Regions from separate parts of the Nitratireductor sp. GZWM139 genome, predicted to be linked through region 1. Evidence: predicted binding sites of a transcription regulator. Region 1 holds the regulator's gene; each other region holds the start of a gene.
The links. Region 1 encodes PhoB, which activates phosphate uptake and scavenging genes when phosphate is short. Its sites were predicted from a motif close to TGTCATNNANCTGTCAT; they were not measured.
Positions count from the first base shown of each region.

Region 2: the regulator PhoB is predicted to act here: its motif matches at 3,083-3,099, upstream of ppk2 (polyphosphate kinase 2).
Region 3: the regulator PhoB is predicted to act here: its motif matches at 2,836-2,852, upstream of NDI72_RS10050 (PhoX family protein).

Region 1 is NZ_JAMQML010000008.1:24,255-30,159, reverse strand. It holds gene pstA (phosphate ABC transporter permease PstA) at 1-866, shown strand, start outside; gene pstB (phosphate ABC transporter ATP-binding protein PstB) at 881-1,696, shown strand; gene phoU (phosphate signaling complex protein PhoU) at 1,731-2,441, shown strand; gene phoB (phosphate regulon transcriptional regulator PhoB) at 2,478-3,164, shown strand; gene NDI72_RS11400 (hypothetical protein) at 3,249-3,590, opposite strand; gene NDI72_RS11395 (DUF1328 domain-containing protein) at 3,679-3,846, opposite strand; gene NDI72_RS11390 (response regulator) at 3,979-4,773, opposite strand; gene NDI72_RS11385 (NepR family anti-sigma factor) at 4,976-5,182, shown strand; gene NDI72_RS11380 (sigma-70 family RNA polymerase sigma factor) at 5,188-5,739, shown strand; gene NDI72_RS11375 (response regulator) at 5,804-5,905, opposite strand, start outside.
Region 2 is NZ_JAMQML010000006.1:274,472-280,376, forward strand. It holds gene NDI72_RS09985 (glycosyltransferase) at 113-1,993, shown strand; gene ppk2 (polyphosphate kinase 2) at 2,122-3,021, opposite strand; gene NDI72_RS09995 (ATP-binding protein) at 3,165-4,355, shown strand; gene phoU (phosphate signaling complex protein PhoU) at 4,482-5,198, shown strand; gene NDI72_RS10005 (GcrA family cell cycle regulator) at 5,360-5,881, opposite strand.
Region 3 is NZ_JAMQML010000006.1:287,739-293,643, forward strand. It holds gene NDI72_RS10045 (ion transporter) at 1-651, opposite strand, end outside; gene NDI72_RS10050 (PhoX family protein) at 880-2,760, opposite strand; gene NDI72_RS10055 (NAD-dependent succinate-semialdehyde dehydrogenase) at 2,960-4,396, opposite strand; gene NDI72_RS10060 (LysR substrate-binding domain-containing protein) at 4,516-5,460, opposite strand; gene NDI72_RS10065 (aspartate dehydrogenase) at 5,478-5,905, opposite strand, start outside.

The DNA.
Region 1 (5,905 bases):
GGGTGCTGGCGAGCGGCGATGTCGATTCCGCCGTGAAGGGGCAGGTCAATCTCGAGGTGGACGAAAGCCGCCGAAAGGTTTCCGACCAGCAGCTCACATGGATCCGCACGATGGAAGCGGACGGGGTTCTGGAGCAGCGCTTCAACACCGGTCTCTTCACCCGTGGCGCATCAAGCCGTCCTGAAACGGCCGGCATGGGCGTGGCCATCGTCGGTTCGCTCTACATGATGATGATCGTGCTGCTTCTGGCGCTGCCCATTGGCGTTGCCGCTTCGATCTATCTTGAAGAGTTCGCACCGCAGAACAAGCTGACCGATCTTATCGAGGTCAACATCAACAATCTGGCGGCCGTGCCGTCCATCGTCTTCGGTCTTCTGGGCCTGGCCGTGTTCATCAACTTCATGCATCTGCCGCGCTCCGCCTCTCTGGTGGGCGGCCTCGTGCTGACGCTGATGACCCTGCCGACGATCATCATCGCAACGCGCGCAGCGCTGCGGGCCGTGCCGCCCTCCATCCGTGCGGCAGCTCTCGGCCTTGGCGCTTCGCGCACCCAGACGGTGTTTCATCATGTGCTGCCGCTGGCCGCGCCCGGCATTCTCACGGGCACGATTATCGGTCTGGCGCAGGCGCTTGGCGAAACCGCACCGCTGCTTCTGATCGGCATGGTGGCCTTCGTGGCTGATTACCCGACCACGCCGCTCGATCCCGCTACGGCGCTGCCGGTTCAGATCTACATGTGGGCGAACGAGGCCGAACGCGCGTTTGTCGAGCGCACCTCGGGCGCTATCATGGTGTTGTTGCTGTTCCTCGCCGTGATGAACATTACCGCCATTATTCTGCGGCGGCGCGTCGAGCGTCGCTGGTAACGGAGTGGAAGGACATGAACATGCTCACTGATGCTGCTGTTGAAGAAGCACTGGATGCGAGCCAGAACTCGGACACCCTCAAGATGCGCGGTGAAGACGTCTGCGTCTTCTACGGCGAGAAACAGGCGCTGTTCGGCGTCAATCTCGACGTGCGCGAAAACCAGGTGACCGCGCTGATCGGCCCCTCGGGCTGTGGCAAATCCACGTTCCTGCGCTGCCTGAACCGCATGAACGACACGATCGACATTGCCCGGATCACCGGCAAGATCACGCTCGATGGCGAGGATATCTACGATCCCCGCATCGATGTGGTGGAGCTGCGCGCCCGGGTCGGCATGGTCTTCCAGAAGCCCAATCCGTTCCCCAAGTCGATCTACGAGAACATCGCCTACGGTCCGCGCATTCACGGTCTGGCGACGAAGAAGTCGGAGTTCGACGAGGTCGTGGAAGCGAGCCTCCAGAAGGCTGGCCTCTTCAATGAGGTGAAGGACCGCCTGCATGAGCCCGGCACCGGTCTTTCCGGTGGTCAGCAGCAGCGCTTATGCATCGCGCGCGCCATTGCCGTGTCGCCGGAAGTGATCCTGATGGACGAGCCCTGCTCGGCGCTCGATCCCATCGCCACCGCCAAGGTGGAAGAGCTGATTGACGAACTGCGCGAGAACTACACGATCGTGATCGTCACGCACTCCATGCAGCAGGCGGCCCGCGTCTCGCAGCGCACGGCGATGTTCCACCTCGGCAATCTGGTCGAGGAAGGCCCGACGGACAAGATGTTCACCAATCCGGATGACAAGCGCACCCAGGATTACATCACCGGACGCTTCGGCTGACGGCGCGGCAAACGCACAGATAAGGAACCAGACCATGGGCGAGCACACAGTCAGCTCCTTCGATGAGGAACTCGGTGAAATCGACCGCCTCATCCGCGACATGGGCGATCTCTCCGGCGAGATGACGCGCGCTTCCACCAGGGCGCTGCTGCACTCCGATACGGCGCTTGCACAGCGCATCATCTCCGATGACACGATCATGGACGCCAAGCAGCGCGACCTTGATGAGCGCGCCATCACGCTCATCGCAAAGCGCCAGCCGATGGCGCAGGATCTGCGCAGCGTCGTGGGCGCCATCCGCATGGCGGCTGATCTCGAGCGCATCGGCGATCTGGCCAAGAACATTGCCAAGCGCGTCGGCGCCGTGGGCGAAAGCGCCACGCCGCGCACGCTTGCGCATTCCATCGACGCGATGGCCGGCCTCGTGCTGAAACAGGTCAATTCGGTGGTCGAGCACTATGTGGCGCGCAATGCCGAGGCGTTAATCCGGCTGCGCGACGAGGATGAGGAAATCGACATTCAGTACACGTCGGTTTTCCGCGAACTCCTCACCTACATGATGGAAGACCCGCGCAACATCACGGCCTGCACGCACCTCCTGTTCTGTGCGAAAAATCTTGAGCGTATCGGCGACCATGTGACCAATATCGCCGAAAATGCCTATTATGTGGTGACGGGGTCCCAGCTTCCGGTCCAGCGGCCGAAGCTTGACGAAACACAGATGACGGTCGAATCCGATGTCTAACCGGCCGTAGACTGCCCGAGGAGAATGCCTGCCATGATTGCCCCCAAGGTCATGGTCGTTGAAGACGACGAACCGCTTTGCGTCTTGCTCAAGTACAATCTGGAAGCCGAAGGCTATCAGGTCGAGATGATCTCTCGCGGCGATGAAGCCGAAGTGCGCCTGCAGGAAAACGTACCCGATCTGCTCGTTCTGGACTGGATGGTTCCGGCCGTTTCCGGCATCGAGCTGTGCCGCCGGCTGCGCATGCGCCCCGAAACGGAGCGCCTGCCGATCATCATGCTCACCGCCCGTGGCGAGGAAAGCGACCGTGTGCGCGGCCTTTCAACCGGCGCGGACGACTATCTGGTGAAGCCTTTCTCGACGCCGGAATTCGTGGCGCGTGTTCGCGCGCTTCTGCGGCGCGCGAAGCCGGAAGTGCTCTCGACGGTTCTCTCGGTCGGGGACATCGTGCTCGACCGTGAATCGCACCGTGTCTACCGCCGCAAGAACGAGATCCGTCTCGGGCCGACAGAGTTCCGCCTCCTGGAATTCATGATGCAGCATCCCGGCCGCGTCTTCTCGCGAAGCCAGCTGCTCGACAATGTCTGGGGCGAGACGATCTATATCGACGAGCGCACCGTGGACGTGCATGTGGGCCGGCTGCGCAAGGCCGTGAACCACGGGCGTCTGCCCGATGTGATCCGCACCATTCGCGGCGCGGGCTATGCGATCCGCGAAGCCTGACAGACGCGATACAGCCATTAAAAAAAGCCCCGGTTCGACCGGGGCTTTTTCGTTGAAGCTCTTCGCGCGTTATTTCGTGGCCCGTTATTTCGTGGCGGCGTGTCCGGGGCGGGCATGCTCGTTCTGCGCCACGGCAAAGCTCGTCACCGGCTCGATGGAAGCTGTCAGCTCGCCATTGCTGGTGATGTCCCACTCCAGGATCGCATCGTCATAGACAAGTGCGGGATCCACATAGACGCAGGTGGCGAGAACCTGCGGCGCTTCGGTTTCCAGCTCGCGCATTGCAACCGGCTTCTCCGCCTCGCACTCCTCAAACGTCTCGTAGACCGGGGTGGGGGCGGGCAGTTCCTGGCATTCGCGCGTGTCGCCGGCCCCCACATTGCCTGAGCAGCCGACAATCAAAAGAAGTGCAGCGATGTGTTCCATGGCTTTCTCCTTTCATTGTCTTCACGAAACGGAAGCCATGGATGGTCCGGTTCGCTTATGCCGCATTCGTTTATGTGTGCGTCGCCGTTTAGCGACCGCGTTTCAGAAGGCCCATGATCAGCGAGATCGCGAGCAGGGCGAGGAAGATGTAGAAGAGGATCTGCGCAATGCCTGCCGAAGCGCCGGCAATTCCGCCGAAACCGAGTGCGCCGGCGATGATCGCGACGACAAGGAATATCAGGGCCCAGTATAGCATTCTGTCTCTCCGTTTAGTTATGCCGGTTAAACGTCTGGCATTCGGATTTGGTTCCGCCGGAGAGATTTTGGGCAAAAGAAAAGCCGCCCGGAGGCGGCTTTTTTGAGAAACGCGTGAAGAAGCGGGGGCCTGTCAGGCCGCCGCGTGCGCCTGCTGATCGAAGAAGAGCGCCTGGCTGATGAGCGCCTTGACCATTTCCGGGCTGAACGGCTTGGTCACAAGGAAGGTCGGTTCCGGGCGCTCGCCCGTCAGAAGCCGCTCGGGGAAGGCGGTGATGAAGATGACCGGTACGGTGGCCGCGTCGAGGATCTCGTTCACCGCATCAAGGCCTGAACTGCCATCGGCAAGCTGAATGTCGGCCAGCACCATTTTCGGCTGCGTCTTGGCAAACATTTCGACCGCCTGCTTGTGGGTGCGGGCCGTGCCGACCACGCGATGCCCGAGGCTTTCGACCATTTCCTCGATGTCCATGGCGATCAGGGGCTCGTCCTCGATGATGAGGATGTCTGTCGCCACCTGACGGGAAATCTCCTCGCTGGCTTCGCGCAGCATCGTGTTGATGCCTTTCATATCCGTCTCGAGAATTTCCGCAGCCTCTTCCGGCCGGAAATTCTCTACGGCCACCAGCAGGAAGGCCTGACGCGGACGGGGCGCGAGCGAAGAAAGGTTGCTCATGGCCCGCTTTTCCCATGCCGAGCTCGGCGTGCCTTCGGGGACCGGAACGTCCAGCGTTTCGAACAGCGATGTGAAGAGCCTGAAGAGGGCGATCTTGTCGGTCGATGCCTCGGGAAAGATGCTCGTATCGGCGATCAACGCTTCAAGCGTCGCAGCCACCAGTGCGTCACCGCTGGACTGGGAGCCGGAAACGGCCCGGGAAAAGCGCCGCAGGTAAGGAAGGTGCGGAGCGATACGCGCTGACAGGGTCATGGATTTCAAGTCTCCCTCAAGACATGGCAATGAGAATTAGTGCATTTGTGACGGGTGAAACGCCCCATATGCGAAAATGTTCCCGTCGGAGGGAACGAATTCCGCTCAATGGCGTTTGAAAGCAGACGAGACAGTTGTGGCCCGGGCGATGCGGACGGTTTCGGGTCATTGGGAGACCAGATTTGATGGAAAAAGACAGGGCATGAATTACGGCAAACCAAACACCCGAGGAAGCTTGACCCGGCGCGGCAAGGATGAAGACCCGCTCGGCGCAAACTCAGAGATCGGACGCAAGCTCAGGCAATATTACGACGACCTGGTAACGGAAGATATTCCGGATCGGTTCAGCGACCTTCTCAACCAGCTTGAGCAGAAAAGCGGCGCTGAAACGGCCGGAAACAAGGACTGATATATATGAGTGTTTATCCGGGCTTTCGTGACGATCTACTGGCCGCTGTGCCAAGTCTGCGCGCCTTCGCCGTTTCGCTTTCAAAAAGTGCGGACCGGGCGGACGATCTTGTGCAGGAATCGCTGGTCAAGGCGTGGGACAAACAGAACAGTTATCAGCCGGGCACCAATCTGAAAGCCTGGCTCTTCACTATCCTTCGCAACGAGTTCTACTCGCAGATGCGCAAGCGCAAGCGCGAGGTCGAAGACGCGGACGGTGCGATCACCGGACGTCTGTCGGTGCACCCGGCGCAGGAGGGTTCGGTCGATCTGAAGGACTTCCGGCGCGCTCTCGAGCAATTGCCCGAAGACCAGCGTGAAGCGATCATCCTGATCGGCGCGTCCGGCTTTTCCTATGAGGAAGCGGCGGAGATCTGCGATTGCGCGGTCGGCACGATCAAGAGCCGCGTGAGCCGCGCCAGAACGCGCCTGCAGGAAATCCTCGAGATTTCAGGTGAGGGCGATTTCGGGCCGGACGCCATCTCGACCCAGATCACCAATACGGCCTTCATCGCCTAGGTCCTGAGCCAGGATTGCCGTGCGTCCCTTAGGGCGCACATAGGGCAATCGGGTCTGACCGCTCTCAGTCCTTCCCGGCGCTTGAGCCGACAATTGCCTGGGACAGCGCGTCGATAAGGTCGCTGTCCCTGTAAGGCTTTTCAACGATCCTGATACCACCGAACGC
Region 2 (5,905 bases), on a different contig from region 1:
CGCATACACATTGAATTAGGTGGTTGTCATGGACCATCTGATGAACACATCAAAGACAGACCGGGCCTCTGGCCATTCATCTGGTTCAGATCGTTCTGGTGGGGCAGGCGAAATGCCTGACGCTACAACACCATCGCCAGCCGCTGACTGGCTGCCCATTCTCAAGGCACTTTCGATCACAGAAGCGGAAGCGCACGGCATTGAGGCGCGGGCGAAGCTTGCCGGCGTTTCGTTTCAGACGGAACTGCTTGCGTCCGGTCTGGTGCCTGAACATGCGCTTTTTCGGGCGCTGGCAGACAATCTGGGGCTGGCCTTTCTGGCCAATCCCGATGCTGACGCGCTTGTCATGCGTGGGTGGCAGGGGCTGGCGGCGCTGGCACAGCGTGGTGGCGCGCGGGTCAGCCTTTCCGTCGATGCGCGGGGGCAGTCCGTTGTCCTGATCGCGCCCGACCAGCTCAACATTCCCGCATTGCACTCTTTCGTGGAACGGTATCCGCGCGCATCGAAGCGCATTCGCGTGGTGCAGCCCAGCGCATTGCGGGATGCGATCACCAGGCGCTCGCGGGGCAGACTGATGCGGGTTGCCACGGAGCGGCTTTTCAGGGAAGCACCGGAGATGTCGGCGCGCATTGTGGTCAATGCCTGGCAGGGGGCGGCGCTCGGGGCTGCGGTGGTGTCGCTGCTTTTTGCGGCCGTCTTTGCGCCTTCTGCCACGCTGCTGGTGCTGCATGGCGCGTTTTCGCTGGCGTTCCTTTCCTGCGTCTTGCTGCGGGTGGTTGTCGGTTTGGGTGTCAAACGTTCGCCGGGGCCGCGCTTCACCACGATCGGGCCGGCTGACATGCCGGTCTATTCGGTTCTGGTGGCGCTTTACAAGGAAGCCGAGATCGTTCCCGATCTTCTGATGTCGCTTGGCAAGATCGTGTGGCCGCGCGCCAAGCTGGAAATCAAGCTGGTCTGCGAGGCGGATGACCATGAAACGCTTGCAGCGCTTCGGGCGCAGGAGCTGCGCCCCTATATCGAAGTGATTGAGGTGCCGGCGGGCGGCCCGCGCACAAAGCCAAAAGCGCTTTCCTACGCCCTGCCGATGACCTCCGGCGATTTTGTGGCGCTTTATGATGCGGAAGACAGGCCGCATCCGTTCCAGCTGGTGGAGGCCTGGAACGCTTTCGAGACTGCCGACGAGAAGCTGGCCTGTGTACAGGCGCCGCTGACCATATCCAACAGTCGGGAGAGCTGGATTTCAGCGATGTTCGCGCTGGAATACGCTGCGCTGTTTCGGGCGGTCCTTCCATGGCTGGCGCGGTCCGGCTTGATGCTTCCGCTGGGTGGAACTTCCAATCATTTCCGGCGTGTGGCGCTGGAAGCGACGGGCGGCTGGGACCCTTACAATGTCACCGAGGACGCCGACCTCGGGGCGCGTCTCAGCCGCTTCGGCTATCGTGCGAGCGTCATCTGGAACCCGACGCAGGAAGATGCGCCCACGGATGTGCGCACATGGCTGCCGCAGCGCACGCGCTGGTTCAAGGGGTGGGCGCAGACATGGCTCGTCCATATGCGCAATCCGCAGTTGACCGCGCGCGAGCTGGGGCTGGGTTCTTTCGTGATCATGCAGGTTCTGTTCGCAGGGATGGTGCTCTCGGCGCTGGCTTATGGCTTTTTCTTCCTGACCGCATTCGGCGTCATCGTCTATCTGATGCTGGGCGGCGAGTTTCAGGCCTTCCAGCAGTCGCTGCTCTATATCGATATAGTGAACGTGGTTCTCGGGCATGGCGCGTTTCTGCTGCTCGGCTGGATGACCTTGCAGAAGACCGAGCGACCCGCCTTCTGGAAGCGGATCGTATGGACGCCGGCCTATTGGTGCCTGATGTCGGTGGCCGCATGGCGATGCATCTGGCAGCTCTACTGGACCCCGCATCACTGGGAGAAAACACCGCACAGGCGGCATAGCCGCGGTCATTTGCCGGTCGGAAAGGTTCAGGAGCGTCAGGTCTGATCCTGAAGGGCCGGTGTGCCGTAGCCTGGCTGCGGCGGTGTTTTTGAAACGGGCGTTCAGGCAGGGGGCGAAAGGTCGTGTGTCGGGCGTCTCCGCCCGACATTGCCGTTCCTGAATGCAGCTGGCCGTTAATCCAGGAAGCCGGGACCTGTGCCGATGATGAGCTGGTCTTCGGGGCCGATGGCGTCGAGATCACGCCCGTCATAGGCGATGGCGAGCAATATGCGCCGAATGACCGCCAACCGTGCCCGGCGCTTGTCGTTGGCGCGCACCACCGTCCAGGGCGCGTGGGCGCTGTGGGTGCGTTCCAGCATGGTGTCGCGGGCGCGGGAGTACGCGTCCCACTTTTGAATGCCGGCCACGTCCATGGGAGAGAATTTCCAGTATTTGAGCGCGCTGTGACGACGGTCATGAAAGCGCTCAAGCTGTGTTTCCTGGCCGATGTTCAGCCAGAATTTGAAGAAATGGATGCCGTCATTGACGATGGCCCGCTCGAAGTCGGGCGCTTCGTTCAGGAACTGCTCATGCTGCTCGGGCGTGCAGAAACCCATCACTGGCTCGACGCCGCCGCGATTGTACCAGGAGCGGTCGAAGGTCACCAATTCGCCGCTCGTCGGGAAATGGGTGACGTAACGCTGGAAATACCACTGCCCGCGCTCCGTCTCGGTGGGCTTGGGCAGCGCGACATTGCGGGCATTGCGCGGATTGAGATAGGTGCGAATGCGCGCAATCGTGCCGCCCTTGCCGGCAGCGTCTCGCCCTTCGAAGAGCGCCATAACCCGCGCGCCGCTTTTCTGCATCCACGCCTGCAGCTTTACCAGTTCGATCTGCAGCGTTTCGAGCTGCTTTTCGTAGTCGTCACGGTCCATTTTTTCGTCATATGGAAAACCGCCGGCTGTGAGTTCCCGCTCCTTGACCCAGTCAGGAAGGTCCGGTTCGTCAATGTCGAAAGTCCTTTCCTCGCCTGCAATCGTGAGCTTGAAAGGTTTGATTTTTTCTTGGGCAGGGTTTTCCAAAGGCTTGTTCATAAAACCGATCCTGAATCATGAGAGTGTCAATGCTATTTGCAGCTTGATACAAGGTCCAGCAGTGAAGACGGAATGACAATTCTTCTTCATAACAAGAGACCCTGAAGCGGGCGTGCCTGACGATCGCGGGAATGGACTTCGTAATGAGTGCGAATGAGAACAATGGGCAGGAAAATCAGGACGGCGTTGAGCGCGGTCTTGTTGCTCGTATCGGATCGGCCCTGAAAGCCGCTGGCGCCCTTTTTGCGGGCGCACGCAGCAATGGCAAGGCCGAGAAGCCGCGCCCGAAGAAGGGCGACATCAATTCATTGCCTGCCGTCTATCTGGCGGCGGCGGTGCTTGACCCGCTGTACATCTTCGACAGCAATGGCGGCATACTCTATGCCAATGAGGCGGCTGATCTTGCGTTCGGCCCTGTGTCGAAGAGCGTGTCGCTGCGCCTGAAATTCCGTGCGCCTGAAATGCATGAGCTGGTCGCCAAGGTGATCTCGGGTGCGGAGGAGTCCGTCGCGATCAATTATGCGGAGCGGGTCCCCGTCGAGCGCGCCTACCGGGTGGTGGCGAGCCGCATTGGCAATGATACTGGCCTTTATGTCCTGCTCTTCAAGGATCAGAGCGAAGCGCGCCGGATCGACCGGATGCGGGCGGACTTCATCGCCAATGCCAGCCATGAGCTGCGCACGCCGCTGGCCTCCGTTGCGGGCTTCATTGAAACGCTGCGCGGTCCGGCCCGCGATGACCCTGCGGCGCGGGAAAAGTTCCTGCAGATCATGCAGAACCAGACGCAGCGCATGGCGCGGCTCATCGATGATCTCCTGTCGCTGTCACGGCTGGAGATGAAGCCCTATCAGAAGCCGAGCACGCAACTCGATGTGGTGGAGCTCGTGAAGGGCGTGATGGAGTCCATGCGTCACATTGCCGGCGAGAATGATGTCGAGTTTGTTTCGGAGCTCGGTGTCAAACCGATGCTGATCGCAGGGCATTCCGATGAGCTTGTTCAGGTTTTCGAGAACCTGATCGAAAACGCCTGCAAATATGGCAGTGACGGTGAGCGTGTTATCGTATCGGCCGAGCAGGCAAGCTCGATGGATGAGGTGCGGATCACGGTGCGCGACTTCGGTCCCGGCATTCCCGAAGAGCACATCCCGCGCATCACCGAGCGCTTCTATCGCGTGGATATCGAAACGAGCCGGATCCAGAAGGGGACGGGCCTCGGCCTTTCCATCGTGAAGCACATTCTGACGCGGCACGATGCGCGGCTTTCCGTGAAATCGGCGCCGGGAGAGGGCTCTTCGTTCACCGTTCATTTCCCGCCCGTGCCGCCGGCAGGGTAAGGCAGAACAGTCCGGGCGCAGATTGCGTCACCACTTTCATTTTACCGCCATCACAATAACTTAGTAGGGATGGCAGGCAACGAGGCCGACCGGGCTGAGAAGGCCGGGCTGAGAAGGATTGAAACCATGCAGACACAGCACACGATGCGGTCATTCGACGATGAGTTGAACTATCTGTCGGACCAGATTGCAGCCATGGGTGGCTATGCTGAGCGCATGGTGGCGGAATCCGTCGCTGCGCTCGTGCAGTCGGATGCCGCACTGGGCCGCAAGGTGGTCGAGGATGATCTGTTCCTTGATGAGAAGGAGCGGGAGATCGGTGAACGCGCCGTCATCATCATCGGCAAGCGCCAGCCGGTCGCCGACGATTTGCGCGAGATCGTGGGCGCCATTCGTATTTCATCGGATCTGGAGCGCATCGGCGATCTCGGCAAGAACATCGCAAAGCGCGTTGTTGCGGTGACCGAGGGCAGTCAGCCGATCCGTCTTTTCCGCGGGCTGGAAGCGCTGGCGAGCCTGGCGCTGACCCAGCTCAAGGAGGTGCTCGATGTCTATGCCTCCCGTTCCGTGGAGCGCATCGGTTTCGTGCGCGACCGGGATGAGGAAATCGACGCCATGTACACGTCGCTCTTTCGGGAGCTGCTCACCTACATGATGGAAGACCCGCGCAACATCACGGCCTGCACCCATCTTCTGTTCTGCGCCAAGAACATCGAACGCATCGGCGACCATGCGACCAATATCGCGGAAACGGTGCATCACATCGTGACGGGCCGGCAGTTACCGCTCGAGCGTCCAAAGGAAGATCAGAGCCACCGGGTTGTCGCGGCGCCCGAAAACTAGCCACGAGAGCGGGCAAGCAAGCCGGTAGCCGTTGATTGAGGCGAGGGCGAGGGGCTTCTCGCGCCCTCGGCCCGTGCGGTGCTTCAGATTTCACTCAGGCAAAGAAAAACCCGGCTGCGCATGATGCGAGCCGGGTAGTGCAGAGGAGAAGTCTTTCGCGATCAGCGCGCCCGGCGCCGCTCCGAAGCGGGCTGGTAGGCGATGCGCGAATGGTAGGCGCAGTAGGGGCCGCTCTCGCCGGCTTCGTTGCCGCAGAAGCTGAACTCTTCCGACAGCGGGTCGCCGTTCGGCCATTTGCACGTCGTTTCGGTGAGCTGCACCAGCTCCAGCTTGCGCGAGATCGGCACAACCACGTCCGAAACCGGACGGATATAGGTCTGGGCCACCGGCTCCTGATCGAACTGCGCCTGAAGCGCGGTTGCGCCGATGGACACCGTGGTTGGCCGCGTGGCGCGCGGACGACGCGTGGTGGTCGTCGTCGTGGTCGGCGCTGCGGTGGCTGCCTTCTTCTGGCGCGTGCGCGGGCTCGTTGCGCGACCGCGGCTGGAGAGTTTGAGGCGGTGCACCTTGCCGATCACGGCATTGCGGCTGACGCCGCCAAGCTGGGCTGCGATCTGGCTTGCGCTCAGTCCTTCCGCCCAAAGTTTCTTTAAGGTTTCGACTCTTTCGTCAGTCCAGTTCATCGGGACACGCTCCTGTCCAGCGTG
Region 3 (5,905 bases), on a different contig from region 1:
GACGATGATACCGATGAAGAGGTTGAGCACCGTGAAGGTGGTGGAGACGATGAAGGGGATGAAGAACATCCAGGCAAGCGGATAGACTTCCATCACCGGTCGCACGATGCCCATCGACCAGCTTTCCAGCGTCATGATCTGGAACAGCGAATAGGCCGAATGACCGATCGTGCCGAACCAGTCGGGGAAGGACGCGCCGAAAAGCTTCGTCGCCATCACGGCGAACACATAATAGACGAGGCCGAGCAGCAGCATGATGGAGCCCATGCCGGGCAGCGCCGCGACAAGGCCGCCAACGACCCGGCGCAGCGACGGCACCATGCTGACCAGCCGCAACACACGCAGAATGCGCAGGGCGCGCAGCACCGAGAGGCCGGCCGTTGCCGGCACCAGCGCGATGCCCACGATCAAGAGATCGAAGATGCGCCAGGGATCGCGGAAGAAATTCTTCTGGTAGACCGCGAAGCGCGCCATGAGTTCCAGCACGAAGACGCCGAGGATTGCCCGGTCGATCGTCAGCAGCAGCGGGCCAACGGCGGCCATGGCGCGCTCTGAGGTTTCAAGCCCGAGCGTGACGGCGTTGATGACGATGAGGACGGTGATGACCGCCTCGAAACGGCGGGATTCAATCAGGCTCTTGAGCGCTTGCACGGTGTGGTGATCCGGTTGGTGAATTGCATTATGCGGGGCGGCTGACAGGTGGGGTGGAAATGTGTCTGCGTCAAGCCGTCATAAACGGCTCGTTTTGAAACGAAAAGGGCTGTCCGCTGTGCGGGTCAAGAGAGTGAGCGGGATGGTGCGCCGTCTCCGAATTCGCCCCCGCATGCAAAAGGGGACGTCCCGCAGGACGTCCCCTTTCTGATCTGCGGCGGTGGGCAATCAGCCGATGGCCTGGCCATCTTCGCGCCAGACCGCGATGACCGCCGAGCGCGGCTTGCCGTTTCCGTCCGGCCAGTTGCCGCCCGGATGCTGGATGCCGACAAAGGCGACCTTGCCGTCCGGCGACCAGCTGAGGCCGGTCACTTCCGCGCCGTTCGGCGCGGTCAGGAAGCGGGCGATCTCGCCGGTTTCGGGATTGCCGACCAGCATCTGGTTGTTGCCCTGGCCAGCGAACTCGCCTTCATTGCTGTCGTCGCCGTCGGTCTGGATCCACAGCATGCCATCGGAGGAGAAGGCCATGCCGTCGGGCGAGTTGAACATGTTGCCTTCGTTGACGTTTTCCGAGCCGGCATAGACGTTGTCGTAGACGGTCGGGTTGCCGGCCATGACGTAGAGATCCCAGGTGAAGCCGTCTGCGCCGTGGTCTTCGCCAGCCGGGCGCCAGCGCACGATCTGACCGTAATTGTTGGTCTCACGCGGGTTGGGGCCGCCCACCGGCTGTTCATCACCACCGGCATTGGCCTTCACGCCACGGTTCTTGTTGTTGGTGAGGGCGCAATACACCTCCACGCGCAGCGGGTTTGCGGCAACCCATTCAGGGCGGTCCATGGTGGTCGCGCCGACCTTGGAGCCCGCCATGCGCGAGAACACCAGAATGTCCGCCAGTTCCATGCCCGTGCTTTCCGGGGTCAGCGGCAGCCACTCGCCGGTCATGTCGTCATTGAACTTTGCGACATACAGCGTGCCGTTCGACAGCAGGCCATCGGTCGGCTGGCCTTCGGCCCAGCTCTTGTCGGAGACATATTTGTAGATGAACTCGCCGCGCTCGTCGTCGCCCATATAGACCACGATGCGTCCGTCGGCGGCCTGCACCATCTCGGCGTTCTCGTGCTTGAAGCGGCCGAGCGCCGTATGCTTGACCGGGGTGGAGGACGGGTCGAGCGGGTTGATTTCCGTGACCCAGCCATGGCGGTTCGGCTCGTTGGGCTCTTTTGCGAGGTCGAAGCGCTCTTCAAACTTTTCGTAGGCGTAACGGCCTTCGCCGCCGATGCCGTAGCGCTTTTCTCCTTCCGTCGCTTCACGCTCGGCGGTCGCACCGAAATAGCCATTGAAGTTTTCTTCGCAGGTCAGATAGGTGCCCCAGAGCGTCTTGCCGGAGCCGCAATTGTTCATCGTGCCCTTGGGCGAAACGCCTTCAGGATCTGCGTTGGTCTTGACCAGATCGGAGCCGGCGGCGGGGCCGTCCATCGTCATCTGCGTTTCATGGGTGATGCGACGGTTGTAAGGGCTGTCGAGCACGACTTCATAGCCGTCGCCGCTGTCGGCGATCTCGAGCACGGTGACACCCTGCATGTTCTTGAGAAGACGCACTTCATCGGCGTTCTGCGGCATGCCTTCGGAGGCGGCCGGCAGGTTGATCTTCGGATTCACATATTCCGAATTGATCGCGAGGATCGTCTTGTCGCCATCGACAAAGGTTTCCATGCCGTCGGTGTTTTCACCGAACACCTTTTCGGACATGTCGACGGACACGCCCGTTTCCGGCGAATAGGCGCCCTCGGCTTCCTTGAAAAGCGGATCGCCCCAGCGCACCAGCGTCTTCCAGGCGTAGCCTTTCGGGACGTGAATGTCGTGGTCGGTGGCGATGCCGATCGGCTCGAACGCGAAGGCCGAACCTTGCGCCTTTGCGGAGGTGGTGGAGGAGAGAACTCCACTCCCCATCACGGCTGCGGCAGAGCCGAAGGCAAGCACGCCGCCCAGAAAGCCACGGCGCGAAATGGCGCGCTCGACAACCGCATCGAAGCCATTGGCATCGGGGCGGGGATCGCGCATTTCATCGAATTCATCCCAGGAGAGATTGACGATATCCTGCTTTTTCATCACGGCATTCCTCTGGCTTTGTGCTGGACCGAGCCGACCTGTCTCGGCAAATGCCCAGACTCCTAGCGGAGGCGTGCGACGGTGATTTGACAGCCGGTGGAAAGTCGCGGGCCTGAGGGGGAAAAGCGGATATCGGCGGGTGAGGAGCCGTGGGATTGGCGGGTGCGCGCATGGTTGGCGGCGCGCACCCGCACCCGGATCAAACAATCGTCATGCTGTGCGACACGTTTTTGACGACCATGTAGTTGTGCAGGCCCTCGGTGCCGCCTTCGCGCCCATAGCCGCTGGACTTCACGCCGCCGAACGGCGTTTCCGGCAAAGAGGCCTCCAGTGTGTTGAAGGAGAGGTTGCCCGCCTCCACGCCGTCGGTCATGCGGTCGATATAGTCGGCGCGGTTGGTGAACCCATAGGCTGCGAGGCCGTAAGGCACCGAGTTGGCCTTCTCAATCGCCTCGTCCAGCGAGCTTACCGGATTGATGACGGCCAGCGGGCCGAACGGTTCTTCCTGCATTACCCTGGCATCGTCGGGGACGTTCACCAGAACGGTCGGCTGGAAGAAATACCCGGCATTGCTCATGCGTGCGCCGCCGGTGCGCACCTCGGCGCCCCTGGCGCGGGCGTCCTCGACCAGAGCACTGAGCGCGGGGAGGCGGCGCTCATTGGCCAGCGGCCCCATTTCGACACCCGGCTCGACGCCGTTTCCAACCACCGTTTGAGCAGCGCGTTTCACGAAGGCATCGGCATATTCGTCGAAGATGCTTTCATGCACGAAGAAGCGCGTGGGCGACGTGCAGACTTGTCCGGCATTGCGCATCTTGCGAACCGCACCGCTGATCGCGGCCTTCTGCACGTCCGTGTCTTCGCAGACGATCACGGGCGCGTGCCCGCCGAGCTCCATCAGCACCGGGGTCATGTGTTCGGAGGCGAGCGTCGTCAGCTGCCTGCCCACCGCCGTCGATCCGGTGAAGGCGACAAGCCGCACCGCGTCGTGCCGGATAAGGTGATCGGAAATCATGGCGGGCGTGCCGAAGACGAGGTTCAAAACGCCTTTGGGAAGGCCAGCATCATGAAACGCGCGGGCGATGTGCAGCGCGCCGGCCGGCGTCTCTTCCGCAGCCTTGAGGATGATCGAGCACCCCGAGGCGAGCGCGCCTGCAACCTTCCGCGCCGGCTGGCTCATCGGAAAGTTCCACGGCGAAAGACCGGCAACCACGCCGATGGGCTGGTGATGAACCATGTAGCGCACGCCCGGAGCAGACGGGATGACACGGCCATAGGTGCGCACTGCCTCGCCCGCATCCCACTCCAGGAACTCGCAGCCACGAATGACTTCCAGCCGCGCCTGAGAGAGCGGCTTTCCATGTTCGGCGGTGATCGATTGTGCGATCTCTTCTTGCCGCTCGCGCATGAGCGCGGCGGCCCTGAGAATGATGTCCGCACGGTCTCTGGGCGCGGTCCGACTCCACACGCGGAAGCCTTCCTGCGCGGCGGCCAGCGCATCGTCCAGATCGGCAATGTCTGCATGCGGCAATCGGCCGATTTCCTGTTCGGTTGCGGGGTTCACGACCGGAAGGTCATCTGCCGTTTTGCGCCACTCTCCACCGATATAGAGGTGTAGTTCCGGATAGGTGCTCATCATGCCCTCGTAAGACTGTATTTCGGGGCAAAGGTCTCATTCGGGCAGGTATGTTCTCAAGGAAATTGACCAAATACGGATATCCGATTGCGTGATAGCAGGCGTCTGCCGGTTAGCGCTCAGATATCCGTGGCGACCTTTCGCAGAACGTTCAGAAAGGCGGCGCCTGCGGGCGAAAGGCTTTGCTCGCCACGGTGCGAAACGCCCACGGGACCGGCACCGAAGGGAACGGCCCAGTCGATACGGGCCAGAAGCCCGTGTTCGATGTCGAGTGACGCCACATGGGCTGGCATGAGGCCGACGAAATCATGCGTTTGCAGCAATGTGCGGTTGGCGAGGTAGGAGATCGACTCGATGGCCGTGGGCGGGGTGTATTGCCCCTGCCGCACGAAATACTGATCTGTCTGCCGCCGCAGGGTCGTCTCAAGCGGCGGGAGTATCCAGCCGAAGGGCATGAGCTGCTCGAAGGTGACGGAACTCTGCTGCGCCAGCGGATGCTGTGTCCCGGTCACGGCCACGACGCGTTCATCGAAGAACTTTTCCTGCTCGACCTTTGAGCGATGCCTGTGGCTGGGCAGGCGACCGACCACCATGTCGATCTCGCCGGAGAGCAGTGCGGGCATGAGAACTTCGTTGGTGCCCTCGACGATCTTGATCGCCACTTTGGGCCGTTCCTGCAACAGCTTCTCGATGGCGAAGGGCAGGAGGGTCGGCGAGGCTGCCAAAAGCGTGCCGACCACGACGCGCCCGCTGTTGCCCTCGTTCAGATCATCGAGTTCCTGCGCGGCGTTTGAAACCTGCGCGAAGATCAGCTTGCCGTGCCGTATCAGCGATGCGCCGAAAACGGTCGGAACCACGCCGCGATTTGTGCGCTCGAAGAGTTTCACCTCGAAGTCGAGTTCCAGGTCCTGAATCATCTTGGTGGCGGCGGGCTGTGAGATGCCCAGATGGCGCGCCGCGTTCTGGATGTTGCCGTGTTGTCCCACAGCGATGAGAAGCCGGAGCTGACGCAGCTTCAGGCGGGTCAATGCGCGCTCGACGATGCGGGAATGACGCGTGATCACGAGACTCGCCTCCCTGCCTAGAGCGTAACGGTCTGCCGCTGCCGCATGATCGCGGCCACGACGCTCATGGCGGCAAGGGCTGAGCTACGGGGATTGTCAGGCAGCGCGCGGCCCTCGATGCGGAAGGAAAACTGTCCGAAGCCACCCTCGGCGTGAACCTCGTGAATGTTGGCGGACACTGCCGGGTCGGCAATGAGCCTGACCTTCGTGGCGTCGAACCCCAAACCGGCAATCGCCACTGCGGCTGCCACATTGGCATTCTTCGGGTAGCGCGTCGCTGCCTCGCCTGCCGTTCCCTCGAAATGGATCCCGGCGCTTTGAAGCGCATCGAGGTCGAGCACGTTTTCGGCGGGCGATCCCTTCCATCCCAATGGCGGTTTCCTTCCGACATAGGTGACTGCATCCAGCCCGCCAACCGATGCCGCCTGAAGGCAGTCGAGCGCGC